Regions from separate parts of the Cupriavidus sp. 21MJTG02-4 genome, predicted to be linked through region 2. Evidence: predicted binding sites of a transcription regulator. Region 2 holds the regulator's gene; each other region holds the start of a gene.

Region 1 (5,047 bases), 190 kb from region 2:
ACCCGTGGCTGCCGTGACTACGCCAACGGCAAGAACTGCTTCGTCGCAGGCGTGAACCCGAAGAAGGCCGGCGAAGACTTCGAAGGCATTCCCATCTACGCCAGCGTGAAGGATGCCAAGGCCCAGACCGGCGCCACCGTTTCCGTCATCTACGTGCCGCCCGCAGGCGCCGCTGCCGCCATCTGGGAAGCCGTTGACGCCGACCTGGACCTGGTGGTCTGCATCACCGAAGGCATCCCCGTGCGCGACATGATGGAAGTCAAGGACCGCATGCGCCGCGAGAACAAGAAGACCCTGCTGCTGGGACCGAACTGCCCGGGCCTGATCACGCCGGACGAAATCAAGATCGGCATCATGCCGGGCCACATCCACCGCAAGGGCCGCATCGGCGTGGTGTCGCGCTCGGGCACGCTGACGTACGAAGCCGTGGGCCAGCTGACCGCGCTGGGCCTGGGCCAGTCGTCGGCTGTCGGTATCGGCGGCGACCCGATCAACGGCCTGAAGCACATCGACGTCATGAAGATGTTCAACGACGATCCGGATACGGACGCCGTGGTCATGATCGGTGAGATCGGCGGTCCGGATGAAGCCAATGCGGCCCACTGGATCAAGGACAACATGAAGAAGCCGGTGGTTGGCTTCATCGCTGGTGTCACTGCGCCTCCGGGCAAGCGCATGGGCCACGCCGGCGCGCTGATCTCGGGTGGTGCCGACACCGCCCAGGCCAAGCTGGAAATCATGGAAGCCTGCGGTATCACGGTGACCAAGAACCCGTCGGAAATGGCTCGCCTGCTGAAGGCCAAGCTGTAAGTCACACATCCAGGCCCGGCGCGCTCATGCGGCGCGCAAGGCCCTGTGTGGAACCGCTCCGGCGTGGCTGGGAGCGGGATTGCCCCCGCCAAGTGCGGGGGCAATGTCATTGTGGCGAAGGGCTTCCTAGGGTATTTCCCGAGAAGTTTGCCTCTGACTTGAAATCGAATCGAAAGGTTCGCACGCTATACATGTCTGTTTTTTCAGACATCCGAACTGCCGCAATCGGGCGCGGTCGGACATATTAGATAGAAAACCTCGAGGAGCACTGCCGTGGAACTGCTGTCTTCCACCACGTTCTGGATTGCGTTGGGATCGATCATCCTGACCAACATTGTCCTGTCCGGCGACAACGCGGTCGTTATCGCGCTCGCCTCGCGCAACCTGCCGCCCGCGCAACAGAAGAAGGCCATCTTCTGGGGCAGCGCCGCCGCCATCATCATGCGGGTGGTGCTGACGGTGGCAGCCGTCAAGCTGCTGAGCCTGCCGTACCTGAAGATCGTCGGCGCCGTGCTGCTGGTCTATATCGGCGTGCAACTGCTGACCGGCGAAGATGACGAAGACGGCCACGACGCCAAGGACAACATCTGGCAAGCCATTCGCACCATCCTGATCGCCGACCTCGTCATGTCCCTGGACAACGTGGTGGCCGTGGCTGCTGCCGCGCAGAAGGGCCCCGAAGGCAGCCAGCTGATGCTGCTGATCCTGGGCCTGGGGCTGTCGATCCCGCTGATCGTGTTCGGCAGCACGCTGCTGCTCAAGGTCATGGAGCGCTTCCCGATCATCATCGTGCTGGGCGCCGCGCTGTTGGGCTACCTGGCTGGCGAAATGCTGGTGAGTGATCCGATCGATGCTGCGTGGTTCGAACTCAATGTGCCGCACGCCCACCTGGTGTTCGGTATTGCCGGGGCGATCCTCGTGGTGGTGGTCGGCAAACTGATGAGCCGCCGCGCTGCGCAGACGGCCTGACGAAGCGGGCGTGCTGAACGCCGCATAGCAAAGGGCAGCCCTGGTGGCTGCCCTTTCTGCTGATGGATGCCCGGAAATTCGGGACTAACTTATGTGAGTTATCGCATATTTTGTCGGTGTGCCAGGAGACATTGGCAGACAACTGACAATTTTTGGTGCTGGAGCATGGGTGCACGTTTAGCGGGTGACGAAATTTGTCGCCTGGCCCCCTGTTAGTGGGGTATCGATGCCTGGCACAGTACCTGCTCTATCCTCCCCGCACTTCACAAATCGAAGACGTGCAGTGCATCAACCTAAAATCTCTTCGAGGGGTCATCTCATGCAACGGGTACAACAAATCAAAAAGCTGGGCCGTCGGGTCCAGAAGGGCTTTACGCTGATCGAACTGATGATCGTGGTGGCGATCATTGGTATTTTGGCGGCGATTGCGATTCCGCAGTATCAGGATTATGTGACGCGTAGCCGTTGGTCGGATGTGTATTCGCAGGTGGCGCCGCTCAAACAAGCTATTGCGCAATGTACGCAAACCAATGCAGGTGGTTTGGGCAGCTGCGACTCCGTTCCGAAACTGACCAGTGAAGTCGGCTATGCGACGTTGCCGGCGCCGGCCAACGCCTCGGTTTCGATCGGGACGGGTGCAGCCATCACCATGGCTGCACAGGGCCAATTGGGTACGGGCTGTAGCGTTATCCTGACCCCTACGCTGACTTCAAACGCTGTAACCTGGGCTGCTTCCAATTCGGGTTGTACCAAGTCGCAAACGGGCGTTTAAGCTACTTTGCTGTGAATCGAAAGGGCATCCTTGGATGCCCTTTTTTCATGAGAATCGTTTCGTGAAATCTGGATTCGATGAGTGGAATCTGAGGGTGGCGATGGTGTTATGTAGCGCCATCTGGTCAGCACCGTTTTTGGTGGCGCCGCATACGTTACCCATATCGACCTTCTATGCGGAGTCACTTGCGATTGCTATAGCCATTTTAGTGGGTATCCTAGCAATAGCGACTGGTGTAAGGCAGGGGGATTCGTTGCCGATTGCCGCTGCTGTAGCGGCACCGACTGGTTTTATCGTCGTCCTGCTAGTACAACTGGGCATGACTCGTGCTGGGCGGCCGGTGGAGCCTTTTCTGGCAGTTTTTTTTGCACTGTGTGCGATAAGTGCCATTCAGGCTGGTGTGTTGTTTGGCCAAGACCGCGAGGCGGTCAAGCGTTTGCTACAGGCATGCGCGGTCGGAACCCTGGCAGCTGGATTGTTCTCGTCTGGCATTGCCTGGTTACAGGCGTTTGGACTGGAGTCCCACTACCTCCCATGGATTGCTGAGTTTCCGCCTGTTCCCGTTGGCGCGGGACGAAGACTATTCGCCAATCTCTACCAGGCCAATCACTTCGGAACCGTATGCTTACTGGCGGTGGCCAGCGTCGTCTATCTGCGTCGTGTTGGCAAATTAAGCCGCCTGACACTGATTTCCTCATTGCTCATTCTGGGTATTGGGGCGGCATTCACGGCATCGCGTACTCCGCTAATTCAAGCCGCAGTAATTGTCGTCTGCGCGACAGCAATGGCGCGCATGCGACTCAGTTCGAGACATCCTTATGCCGGATGGTCGCGGGCATCGTTGTTTGGCCTGTTGCCCTTTGGCTTTCTGCTGCTCGCTGTGATGTTTGTAGGTTGGCTCAACCAGACTTTCGAACTTCGACTCGCAAGTTCGTCTGTCCAGCGTATGGCGGGTGAGGGAGGGATTTCACTAAGGTTGGCGTTGTGGCGGTATGCCACCGAGGTTTTTCTTCAACACCCGCTATTTGGTGTCGGCTGGGGGGAATATGTTCGCGCCCAATTCTTGATTGCAGATCGTCTAGGCCCCGTAGAGATGGCCAACAACGCGCACAACATTGTGTTGGATCTGCTCGCCAAAACAGGTCTCATTGGCGCCATTGTTGTATTCCTGCCGTTCATGCTGTGGGCTTGGCGCGTTATTCATGAGGTACGCAAGAACAATACCGATATAGAGCGCTTATATTGTCTTACCATGGTTGCCGTGGTGGCGGTCCATGCAATGTTCGAGTTTCCTCAGAACTACGCATTCTTCCTACTGCCAGTCTGCTTATTGGTTGGTCTGGCTGAAACACGCAATTGGCGTGGCATGACGAAGGCGCTATCACTGAGTGCGAGCGCTGCTCTGCTTGGTATCATGGCTATTGGACTCGTGTTCGCGGGTTTCGATTATCGGAAGGCCGAGGTTGCATATCGGCCTCGCGGTGAGTTGCTTTATTTCGCTAACCCGGCATTCATTTATGCCGACTGGGCGCGATATGGCTTGGTAAGCCAGATGCCGCTCGACAAGGAACTCTTGCCGGAAAAGATCTCGATGCATGAGAGTGCACTTGCTATTTCGGCGTCTCCGAACTTCATCCGCCGGTACATTATCCTTCTGGCTTTGGACGGACGCACCGACGATGCCCTGCTTCAGGTCAAGCGGCTCCGGTCTTTCGCCTTGGACCAGTTCAACCAGCAGTACGAGTGGCTTGTTGGCATGTGCGACGAACAGAAGGGCCAGGTAAGCGAGTTCAAGGCGCGCTTGTTGGCGCTGTACGGTCCACCTAGCCCACAGAACGCGAAGTAATATTGAGGCAAGCCTATTCGCATTCCCAGGTGTGCATTGGCTAGCGTGACGGTCGAAGGGGCTTCGGATATGATCCGCCTCTTCGACAGGTTACGGACAGAACCCAGCTGGCCGCAAGCGAATGCTTTATGCCTTTGTCCTTTGTATTAGTTCTTCCGTTGCTGGTCTCCCGGCACACTTTGCCGCTTGCAACGTTCTACGGCGAGTGGCTTAGCGCAGCGCTTTTCTGCACAATCTGTTTGGTGTCGTTCGTTCGGAATCGCGATGTGCAAGATAATAGATCCATACCATGGATCGCAAATCTGCCGATCTGGTTACTAATTGTTAGCTTTCTCCAGATGGCCTCCGGGTCTCCGGATATCACAGGAAGCCGTCTTGCTACTCAACTGACGCTTGTGGCGGGCGCAATTGTTATGGTCGCGACGTGGCATCGGGATCAGTCGGTTTCCGGAAGTCGACTGAACGTCGCCACAGCTCTCGCGACTGCTTTCCTCTTCGCCGGCCTTTTCGGCTCGTTGTCTCAGTGGGTCCAACTCTTCCATCTCGAACCCCACACCTTCGGCCTAGTCTCCTCCTACTTCTACGACGACAACCGCCGCCTCTGGGGCAACGTCAACCAGCCCAATCACCAGGCCACCATCGACGGCATG
Region 2 (5,047 bases):
CTGCTGCTGGCCGTGGCCACCGCGATTGCCGCGCTGGCGCCGCTGGGCGCCCATGCCGAACGCGCGGACCGGGACAAGCCGCTGGTCCTGGAAGCCGACAACGCCAGCTACGACGACGTCAAGCAGATCTACACGCTGACCGGCAACGTGGTCCTGACCAAGGGCACCATGGTGCTGAAGTCGGACGCGGCCGAGATCCGCACCGACCCGGAGGGCTACCAGTACGCGGTGGCCACGGCCAAGGGCGGCAAGCAGGCCTATATCCGCCAGAAGCGTGAAGGCGTGGACGAGTACATGGACGGCTGGGGCGACCGCATCGAATACGACGGCAAGCAGGAACTGTCCAAGCTGATCGGCCACGCGCGCATGGCGCGGCTGCAGGGCGCCAAGCTGGTCGACGAGATCCGCGGCGCGGTCCTGACCTATGACAGCCGCAACGAGTTCTACACCGCCGCCGGCGGCGGCGACAACACGTCGGCCGGCAACCCGTCGGGACGCGTGCGCGCCGTGCTCTCGCCGCGCCAGGAGGCCAGCGGTGCCGCCGCCAGCCCGCCCCTCGACCTGAAGTCGGCACCCGCGCCGTCCAGCAAGCCCTGAATCACGCGCCCGAACGCATCACCGCCACCATGACCGATACCGCAATGCTCGCCCCCACGCCCGCTTCCGCCGCTCCCGACGCCCGTGCCGACAGCAGCACGATGGTCGTGCGCCACCTGAAGAAGCGCTACGGGTCGCGCACGGTGGTGAAGGACGTGTCGCTCGAGGTGAAGAGCGGCGAGGTGGTGGGCCTGCTCGGCCCCAATGGCGCGGGCAAGACCACGTCGTTCTACATGATCGTGGGCCTCGTCGCGCTGGACGAGGGCGATATCGTGCTCGACGGTCAGCACATCAGCGGCCTGGCCATCCACGAGCGCGCGCGCATGGGCCTGTCCTACCTGCCGCAGGAAGCGTCGGTGTTCCGCAAGCTCAATGTGGAAGAGAACATCCGCGCGGTGCTGGAGCTGCAGTTGGTCAACGGCAAGCCGCTGCCGAAAGCCGAGATCGACAGCCGCCTGGATACGCTGCTGGACGACCTGCAGATTGCCCACCTGCGCAACAACCCTGCGCTGTCGCTGTCGGGTGGCGAGCGCCGCCGCGTGGAAATCGCACGCGCGCTGGCGTCCTCGCCACGCTTCATCCTGCTCGATGAACCGTTCGCCGGCGTGGACCCGATCGCGGTCGGCGAGATCCAGCGCATCGTCAGCTTCCTCAAGGCGCGCAATATCGGCGTGCTGATCACCGACCACAACGTGCGCGAGACGCTTGGCATCTGCGACCACGCGTACATCATCAGCGAAGGCACCGTACTCGCATCGGGCCAGCCCGACGAAATCATCGCCAACGAGTCGGTGCGCCGCGTCTACCTGGGCGAGAACTTCCGCATGTGAAGCCTGGGGCGGCAGGTGCGCTTGGCAGAGACGATCAGGCAGCATCAGCGATAGCAATTTTCGTTCCAACATCGGTTGGATGCGCATAGAATAGGTCGCATGAAACCGTCGCTACAGCTCCGTCTCTCCCAGCATCTGGCACTCACGCCGCAACTGCAGCAGTCGATCCGGCTGCTGCAACTTTCTACGCTTGAGCTGCAGCAGGAAGTCGAGCAGGCCTTGACGGAAAACCCGCTGCTGGAGCGCGAGAACGACTGGATCGACAGCCCGCTGCGCGTGGCGGCCGATGGCTCGGTCAACCTGCAGAGCGCACCCGCGCCCGCACCGGCCGAACCGCAGGGCAACAGCGACGCGAACGCCAGCAGCCCGGGCAGCGAGGATGAGAGCTATAGCGACAGCGGTAGCGAAGATTACGGCAGCGACTGGAGCCTGGACGATTTCGCGCGGCGCCCGCAGGGTGAGGACGACGAGAAGACCCCCATGCAGCTGCGCGACGCCGAGCCCACCCTGCGCGAACACTTGATGGAGCAGCTCGCGCCGCTGAAGATCTCGACGCGCGACAAGGGCCTGGCGATCTTCCTGATCGAATCGCTCGACGACGATGGCTACCTGAGCGCGTCGCTCGACGAGATCTGCACCGAGTTGCCCGAGGAACTCGAATTCGAGGTCGACGAATTGCAGGCGATCCTCACGCTGCTGCAAAGCTTCGACCCGCCCGGCGTGGGCGCGCGCAATGCCGCCGAATGCCTGAGCCTTCAGCTGCGCCGGCTGCAGCATCCGCAGCGCGAGCTGGCGCTCTCGATCGTCAACCATCACCTCGAACTGCTTGCCGTGCGCGACTACACGCGCCTGAAAAAAGCATTGCAGGTTGATGAAGCGGCGCTCAAGGCCGCGCATGAACTGATCCGCTCGCTCGCGCCCTACCCGGGCCACGCCTACAGCCGCCCTGAAGCGGACTTCGTGGTGCCCGACGTATTCGTGCGCAAGGGCGGCGGCGGCTGGATCGCGCAGCTCAATCCGGATGTGATGCCGCGCCTGCGCATCAACGACATGTACGCGCAGATCCTGCGCGGTGCCAAGGGAGAATCCGGTGCCGCGGGGCTGCAGCAAAAGCTGCAGGAAGCGCGCTGGCTGATCAAGAATATCCAGCAAAGGTTCGACACGATCCTGCGAGTTTCGCAGGCGATTGTCGAGCGTCAGAAGAACTTCTTCACGCACGGGGAAATCGCGATGCGCCCCTTGGTTTTGCGGGAGATTGCCGATACACTGGGATTACACGAGTCAACCATATCCCGGGTGACGACCAATAAATACATGGCAACGCCGATGGGTACTTTCGAACTGAAGTACTTTTTTGGCAGCCACGTTTCCACCGAAACCGGTGGGGCGGCTTCCTCAACGGCGATCCGCGCCTTGATCAAGCAACTTATAGGAGCCGAAGACCCGAGGAGTCCTCTTTCCGACAGCCGAATTGCCGAATTGCTGGGTGAACAAGGCTTCGTTGTCGCGCGCCGTACCGTCGCCAAGTATCGCGAAGCCCTGAAGATCCCTGCTGTCAATCTCCGCAAGACTTTGTAGCCGAGTTGCACCGCCTGCCTGGTGCAGCTCTTTCAGAAGGAGAAGCGCTATGAACTTCAAGATCAGTGGACACCACCTGGACATCACGCCCCCGCTGCGTGAGTACGTGGAAACGAAGCTGGAGCGTATCGTCAGGCATTTCGATCAAGTCATTGGCGTCAGCGTGCTACTCTCAGTCGACAATCACAAGGAAAAGGACAGGCGTCAGTACGCGGAAATCAATTTGCACCTTCGGGGCAAGGACATTTTTGTGGAAGCCCATCACGAAGACCTGTATGCGGCCATCGACGCACTTGTCGACAAGCTGGACCGCCAGGTGCTTCGGTATAAGGATCGCGTGCAAGGCCACGACCGCGAAGCGGTCAAGTACCAGATGGCCGAGTCCCAACTACAGCAGCAATGATCAAGCCTGCCAGTCGCAAGACTGGCACTGAAACAGGACTGATAACAGCAAGCCGCGCCATGTAGCGCGGCTTTTTTGCATCTGCAGCCCCGGCCGGGCGCGCGTCCTGGACACAAGTGTTCGCAACTGGCGCAGCACGGTGTATGCTCTCCAAGACATAGCGCGTGGCGACTCCGGCGCGACCACCGTACCCAGGTGTGGCGGCACCAGCACGGACCAGGCCATACAGGGGCCTGGCGCTGCATTGCACAAGAACAGGGGAGACGCTGCTCTATAATGGCCGAACGCCTGGGAAGCCATGGCGTGGCCGCAATCCGGCCCCACTTCGTTTCCGGGCTGAGCAGTCCGATCTGCCTGCTAACTGAAATCCTCGCATCGCCCATGAATCGTTTGGCCAAACTGCTGCCACCCGGCAACATCAACCTCGACCTCAGCGTCACCAGCAAGAAGCGTGTATTCGAGCAAGCCGGGCTCCTATTCGAGAACAACCATGGCGTGGCACGGGCGACCGTGACCGACAACCTGTTCGCGCGCGAGTCGCTGGGTTCGACCGGTCTGGGCGCGGGCGTGGCCATTCCGCACGGGCGCATCAAGGGGCTGAAGCAACCGCTGGCTGCCTTCATGCGGCTGGCCGAGCCGATCCCGTTCGAATCGCCGGATGGCAAGCCGGTCTCGCTGCTGATCTTCCTGCTGGTGCCGGAACAGGCTACGCAGCAGCATCTCGAGATTCTTTCCGAAATTGCCCAGCTGCTGTCGGATCGGGACATGCGCGAAGGCCTGGCAACCCTGGCCACGCCGGACGCGGTCCATGAACTCCTGACGCAGTGGCATCCCTGATCCCTCCCCTGGGCTGGCAACAGACCGGACAATCGTAAAATCCGGCACAGTCCCCGCCCCGAAAGTCATCCCCCATGGAACTCACCGGCGTCACCTCGCAGTCGATCTTCGACGACAACGCAGCCGACATCAAACTCTCGTGGGTGGCTGGCCTGGAAGGTGCGGATCGCGCCTTCGACGTGGAGTTTGCCCGCGAGGCCACCTCGGCCGCGGACCTGGTCGGCCACCTGAACCTGATCCATCCGAACCGGATCCAGGTGCTCGGCAAACCCGAAATCACCTATTACCAGCGTCTGGACGACGAAACCCGCAAGCGCCAGATGGGCGAGCTGATCCTGCTCGAGCCGCCGTTCCTGGTCGTGGCCGACGGCATGGAGCCGCCGCCGGACCTGGAGCTGCGCTGCACGCGCTCTTCCACGCCGCTATTCACCACGCCGGTTTCCTCGGCGGCGGTCATCGACCACCTGCGGCTGTACCTGTCGCGAATCTCGGCGCCGCGCGTGACCATGCACGGCGTGTTCCTCGACATCCTCGGCATGGGTGTGCTGGTCATGGGCGAGTCGGGCCTGGGCAAGAGCGAACTCGGCCTGGAACTGATCTCGCGCGGCCACGGCCTGGTGGCCGACGACGCGGTGGATTTCGTGCGCCTGGGACCGGATTTCATTGAAGGCCGCTGTCCGCCGCTGCTGCAGAACCTGCTCGAAGTACGGGGCCTGGGCCTGCTCGACATCAAGACCATCTTCGGCGAGACCGCCGTGCGGCGAAAGATGAAGATGAAGCTGGTGGTCCAGCTGGTGCGCCG
Region 3 (5,047 bases), on a different contig from region 2:
CGGGCAGCGGCGCCGCCGCCACCACCAGCACTTCGGGCAGTACGGCACTGTCCTGCTTTGGAGCAGCAGTGTCCCATTGCGCAACAGCGGGCCGCTGCGCCAGCACGGCGACGGCCAGGGCGATGGCCGTGGCCGCGCGGCAGCAGCGCTTGCCACGCCGCGCCGGCGCGTGCTGGATGGCCTGCGATGACGGGGCAGGGAACGGGTTGGCTGGCATCTTGCATCTCCTCCGGAATCGGGGCGCGCTGCCTGCGTCGGGCAGCGACTGGACCTGAACAAACTGAGGGGATGGGGAGCAGGTTCCGTACCTCGGGCATCGGGAAAAACTCCCGACCCGGGGCGCGCCCGGACTCCACCTTCCTCCGGAGGAGCACTGCCATGACGATGTCGCGTTTCCTGGCCAGCCGTGCGCTCTGGCTGTCCTGCGCCTGCCTCGCTGGCGCGTTGCTGGTGACGCTGTGGCTGGCGCAGCAGGCCATTGGCGAAGAGCGCAGCGGTGCCGCCGCCACGGCGCAACTGGTCGCGCGGCTGTCGGCACTGCAGTCCGCGGGGCCGGCGGAGCGCGCGGCCCACCTTGCCGCGCTGCGCGTGATCAATCAATCGACGCGCATGCGCCACCTGCGGCTGCACGTCGAGGACGCCGCCGGCCACGCGCTGGTGGAAACGGCGCCGAAGGCGGAACTGGCCCACGCGGAAAGCCAATGGGACATCCGCGCGCGCGATGGCACCGTCTACCATGCCGCGCTGCGCTGGAACCCGGACAGCGAACTGCGCGAGGCGCGCCGCGACGTCATCGGCAACCTGGCCCTGCTGAGCGCGTACAGCGTGCTGTTGCTGTGCGGACTGTCATGGTTGCTGCGCCGGGCGCTTGCGCCTTTGCAGCAGATTCTCGACGCCATTGGCCACTACGAGCGCAAGGACTACAGCCTGCGCCTGCCCGCCATGCGCATCCGCGAACTGGATCAGGTTCGCCGCGCGCTGAACGACCTGGCCGGCGCGCTGGCGCATCACCAGGCCGAGCGGCGCGCGCTGAGCCGCAAGCTGCTGGACGCGCAGGAATGCGAGCGTGCCAGGCTGGCGCGTGAATTGCACGACGAGTTCGGCCAGGTGCTGACCGCCATGCGCGCCGATGCCGCCTACCTGGTGCGCAAGTGCTCGCATGCGCCGATGCTGCAGATCGTGGCCAACGACCTGGCTGGACATTGCGCCCGGATCCAGGACGAAGTGCGCCACCTGCTGCATCGTCTGCGCCCGCATGGCGCGCAGCCCGACGGACACGTCGCCGGCGTGGACCGCCTGCTGCAGGACCTGGTGCGCAGCTGGCGGGGACAGCCGGGCCAGTCGGTGCAGCTCGATTGCGCCGTCGATCTTGGCGGCGCCATGCTGGGGCCGGACCTGACCCTGACGCTCTACCGGATGACGCAGGAGGCGCTGACCAATGTCATGCGCCACGCCAGCGCCCGCCGGGCGTCGGTCTGCATCGCAAGGAATGGGGACAAGGTCTGCTGGTGTGTGGAGGACGACGGCGCTGGCATCGGTGACATCGACGCGGCCCTGCAGCGCAGCCATGGCCTGCGGGGCATGCACGAGCGCGCCTGGGCGCATTGCGCCACGCTGCTGGTCGGAGACGCCCAGCGCACCGGGGATACGCGGGGTTGCCGCCTGAGCGCGATTTTTCCGCTGCCTGCGCCCGCGCCGCAGGCGCCATCGATGCAAGCAGGGAGGCAGGCGGCATGAACCCGATCGATGTGGTGATTGCCGACGATCACGCCGTGGTGCGCACGGGCTACCGGCGGCTGCTCGAACTGGACGAAGGCATGCGCGTGGTGGCGGAGTTCGGCGACGGCGATGCCGCCTACGACTGGCTGGTCCGAACACGGGCCGACGTGCTGATCCTGGACCTGTCGATGCCGGGCCGCGGCGGCCTGGAGATACTGCGGCGGCTGGGCGTGCGTGTGCCGGCGCTGCGCACGCTGGTGTTCAGCATGCACGACAGCGCGGCCGTCGTGATGCAGGCGATGCGCGCCGGCGCTGCCGGCTACCTGACCAAGAGCAGCGCGCCCGACGCGCTGGTGGACGCGGTACGCAGGATCGCCGCAGGGCAGCAAGTGCTGTCCGATGACATCGCCGGCCTGGTCGACATGGGCGCGCAGCCGCCGCACTTCGCGCTGTCGCCGCGCGAATTCGACCTGTTCCGGCAGTTCGCGCGCGGCACCGCGATCGAGGACGTCGCCGCGCATTTCTGCCTCAGCACCAAGACCGTGGCCAACTACCAGACGCTAATCCGCAAGAAGATGGGGCTGGCCAACCGCGTCGAGATGCATCGCTATGCGGTGGCGCACGGATTTGGCTGATGGCGCGGCCACTGCAGGTTGTTCAGTTCTGGAGCAGATGCAACGCAATGTTGCGTGCTGACACGGCCGCCACGCCGCCATGCGGCGGCAATCGGCGGACTGGCGCGCAAATCCGATTGGCATGGGAATTGCCAACTGCGTCACTGGTTGCGGCGCAGTGGCGCACCGGTGGAAACGGAAAATAAAGAGGAGAAGACAATGAGGACCTTACGAGTAGTGGTGGCAGCCGCGGCTGCCGTGGCCACGCTGGCCGCGCAGGCGGCGGTGACCGATGCCATGATCGAGAACGATGCCAAGAGCCCCGGCGATGTGTTGTCATGGGGCATGGGGCCGCAAGGCCAGCGCTATTCCGGGCTGACGCGCATCAACGCCAAAAATGTCGGCAACCTGGTGCCGGCATGGTCGTTCTCGTTCGGTGGCGAGAAACAGCGCGGGCAGGAAGCCCAGCCGCTGATCCACGACGGCAAGATGTTTGTCACGGCGTCGTACTCGCGCATCTACGCGCTCGACCTGAAGACCGGTGCGAAGTTGTGGAAGTACGAGCAACGGCTGCCGGAAGGCATCATGCCGTGCTGCGACGTGGTCAACCGCGGCGCGGCGCTCTACGACAACCTGGTGATCTTCGGGACGCTGGATGCGCAGCTCGTGGCGCTTGATCAGAAGACTGGCAAGGTGGTTTGGAAGGAAAAGCTGGCGGACTATGCCGCGGGCTATTCGTACACGGCGGCGCCGCTGATCGTCAAGGGCATGGTGCTCACCGGCATTTCTGGCGGCGAATTCGGCGTGGTCGGCCGGGTCGAGGCGCGCGATGCCAAGAGCGGGCAGCTGGTGTGGTCGCGTCCGGTGGTCGAAGGCCACATGGGCTACAAGTACGACAAGGACGGCAACAAGACCGAGAACGGCGTGACCGGCACCGAGAACGCCAGCTGGCCCGGCGAGACCTGGAAGACCGGCGGCGCCGCCACCTGGCTCGGCGGCACCTATGATCCGTCGACGGGGCTGGTCTACTTCGGCACCGGCAACCCCGGCCCGTGGAACAGCCATATCCGCAAGGGCGACAACCTTTACTCGGCGTCGACGGTGGCCATCGATCCGGCCACCGGCAAGATCGTCTGGCACTACCAGAACACCCCGAACGATGGCTGGGACTTTGACGGCGTCAACGAGTTCGTGACCTTCGACCTGGACGGCAAGCGCATGGGCGGCAAGGCCGACCGCAACGGCTTCTTCTATGTCAACGACGCGACCAACGGCAAGCTGGTCAATGCGTTCCCGTTCGTGAAGAAGATCACCTGGGCCAGCGGCATCGACCTGAAGACCGGCCGGCCCAACTATATCGACGAAGGCCGCCCCGGCGACCCGGCCAGCGGCACCGACCCGAAGAAGGGCAAGTCCGTGCTGGCCGCGCCCGGCTTCCTGGGCGGCAAGAACCAGCAGCCGATGGCCTACAGCCCGCAGACCGGCCTGTTCTACGTGCCGGCCAACGAGTGGGCCATGGATATCTGGAACGAGCCCGTCAGCTACAAGAAGGGCGCCGCCTACCTCGGCGCCGGCTTCACCATCCATCCGCTGAACGAGGACTACATCGGCGCGCTGCGCGCGATCAACCCCAAGACCGGCAAGATCGTCTGGGAGGTCAAGAACAACGCGCCGCTGTGGGGCGGGGTCATGACCACCGCCGGCGGCCTGGTGTTCTGGGGTACGCCCGAAGGCTTCCTGAAGGCCGCCGACGCCAAGACCGGCAAGGAGCTCTGGAAGTTCCAGACCGGCAGTGGCGTGGTGGCGCCGCCGGTCACCTGGGAAGACAACGGCGAGCAATATGTGGCCGTGGTATCGGGCTGGGGCGGCGCCGTGCCGCTGTGGGGCGGGGAAGTCGCCAAGCGCGTGAACTTCCTGGAGCAGGGCGGTTCGGTGTGGGTGTTCAAGCTGCATAAGGGCTGAATCCGGGCCGCTTGATGGCTAGACAAGGGCGTCGCCACGGCGACGCCCTCTTACTTGCAACGTGATAGAGCGGGGAAGCGGTATGAAGAAGCAATGGATGGTATGCGTAGCGGCTTCGCTGCTGCTGCCTGGTGTGGTTCTGGCGGGCACGGCGGCCGATATGCAGCCCCTGGCGGACAAGAACGGATGCTTCGCCTGCCATGGCAGCCAAACGAAGCTTGTGGGTCCCGGCTTTGCGGAGGTGGCGGCCAGGTACAAGGGGGACAGCGAGGCGGCCGAGCGGCTCGGCAAGAAGATCCGCGAAGGCGGCAAGGGTGTGTGGGGGCCGGTTCCCATGCCGGCGCACGGCAACCTGGGGGAGGCGGATGCCAGGAAACTCGCGGAGTGGGTGCTGAGCGTTGGCTAGTGTCCTGAGTCAGAAATTCGTTGAAGAAATAAGTCTGCCGAGAAGGCGTGCGAGGCCAGGAGCCAAGCGCAGCAAGGCTGAAGCCTTGCGAGCATTGGCGACGACGCATCGCGCGACTTATCGGCTGACTGATTCAACGAATTTCTGCACCAGGACACCAGGTAAGGATTAGCGTGGGTTGTGGCACTACATCCGTAGTGCCAGCCCAGCCGGGGACCGACCCATCATTCGTTCCCGCGGCTCAGTCGCAGTGAATTGCCATCGCTGCGAAACACCATCGGCTGCAATTCGGTGTTCGGTTGCAAGGCTGCGAGCCGGCCCTGCAGCACGATCTCCCGGACCCTGC

Evidence for each region. The regulator sigma-54, encoded in region 2, starts transcription at its own class of promoters, with help from an activator protein. The targets are predictions, from matches to a motif close to TGGCANGNAANCTGCTTT.
Region 1: a site for sigma-54 is predicted at 2,011-2,028, ahead of AC3FKH_RS00130 (pilin). Genes of this name have one in related genera too.
Region 3: a site for sigma-54 is predicted at 2,472-2,489, ahead of AC3FKH_RS11420 (PQQ-dependent methanol/ethanol family dehydrogenase). Genes of this name have one in related genera too.

What each region holds. Positions count from the first base shown of each region.
Region 1 covers NZ_JBYOJP010000001.1:23,258-28,304, reverse strand. Annotated here, with positions in the region: gene sucD (succinate--CoA ligase subunit alpha) at 1-810, shown strand, start outside; gene AC3FKH_RS00135 (TerC family protein) at 1,084-1,779, shown strand; gene AC3FKH_RS00130 (pilin) at 2,099-2,551, shown strand; gene AC3FKH_RS00125 (PglL family O-oligosaccharyltransferase) at 2,613-4,397, shown strand; gene AC3FKH_RS00120 (PglL family O-oligosaccharyltransferase) at 4,526-5,047, shown strand, end outside.
Region 2 covers NZ_JBYOJP010000001.1:212,259-217,305, forward strand. Annotated here, with positions in the region: gene lptA (lipopolysaccharide transport periplasmic protein LptA) at 1-597, shown strand, start outside; gene lptB (LPS export ABC transporter ATP-binding protein) at 627-1,427, shown strand; gene AC3FKH_RS01010 (RNA polymerase factor sigma-54) at 1,527-3,005, shown strand; gene hpf (ribosome hibernation-promoting factor, HPF/YfiA family) at 3,055-3,408, shown strand; gene AC3FKH_RS01020 (PTS sugar transporter subunit IIA) at 3,790-4,245, shown strand; gene hprK (HPr(Ser) kinase/phosphatase) at 4,320-5,047, shown strand, end outside.
Region 3 covers NZ_JBYOJP010000004.1:448,608-453,654, reverse strand. Annotated here, with positions in the region: gene AC3FKH_RS11435 (TonB-dependent receptor) at 1-217, opposite strand, end outside; gene AC3FKH_RS11430 (histidine kinase) at 379-1,737, shown strand; gene AC3FKH_RS11425 (response regulator) at 1,734-2,354, shown strand; gene AC3FKH_RS11420 (PQQ-dependent methanol/ethanol family dehydrogenase) at 2,553-4,295, shown strand; gene AC3FKH_RS11415 (c-type cytochrome) at 4,378-4,701, shown strand; gene pqqE (pyrroloquinoline quinone biosynthesis protein PqqE) at 4,926-5,047, opposite strand, start outside.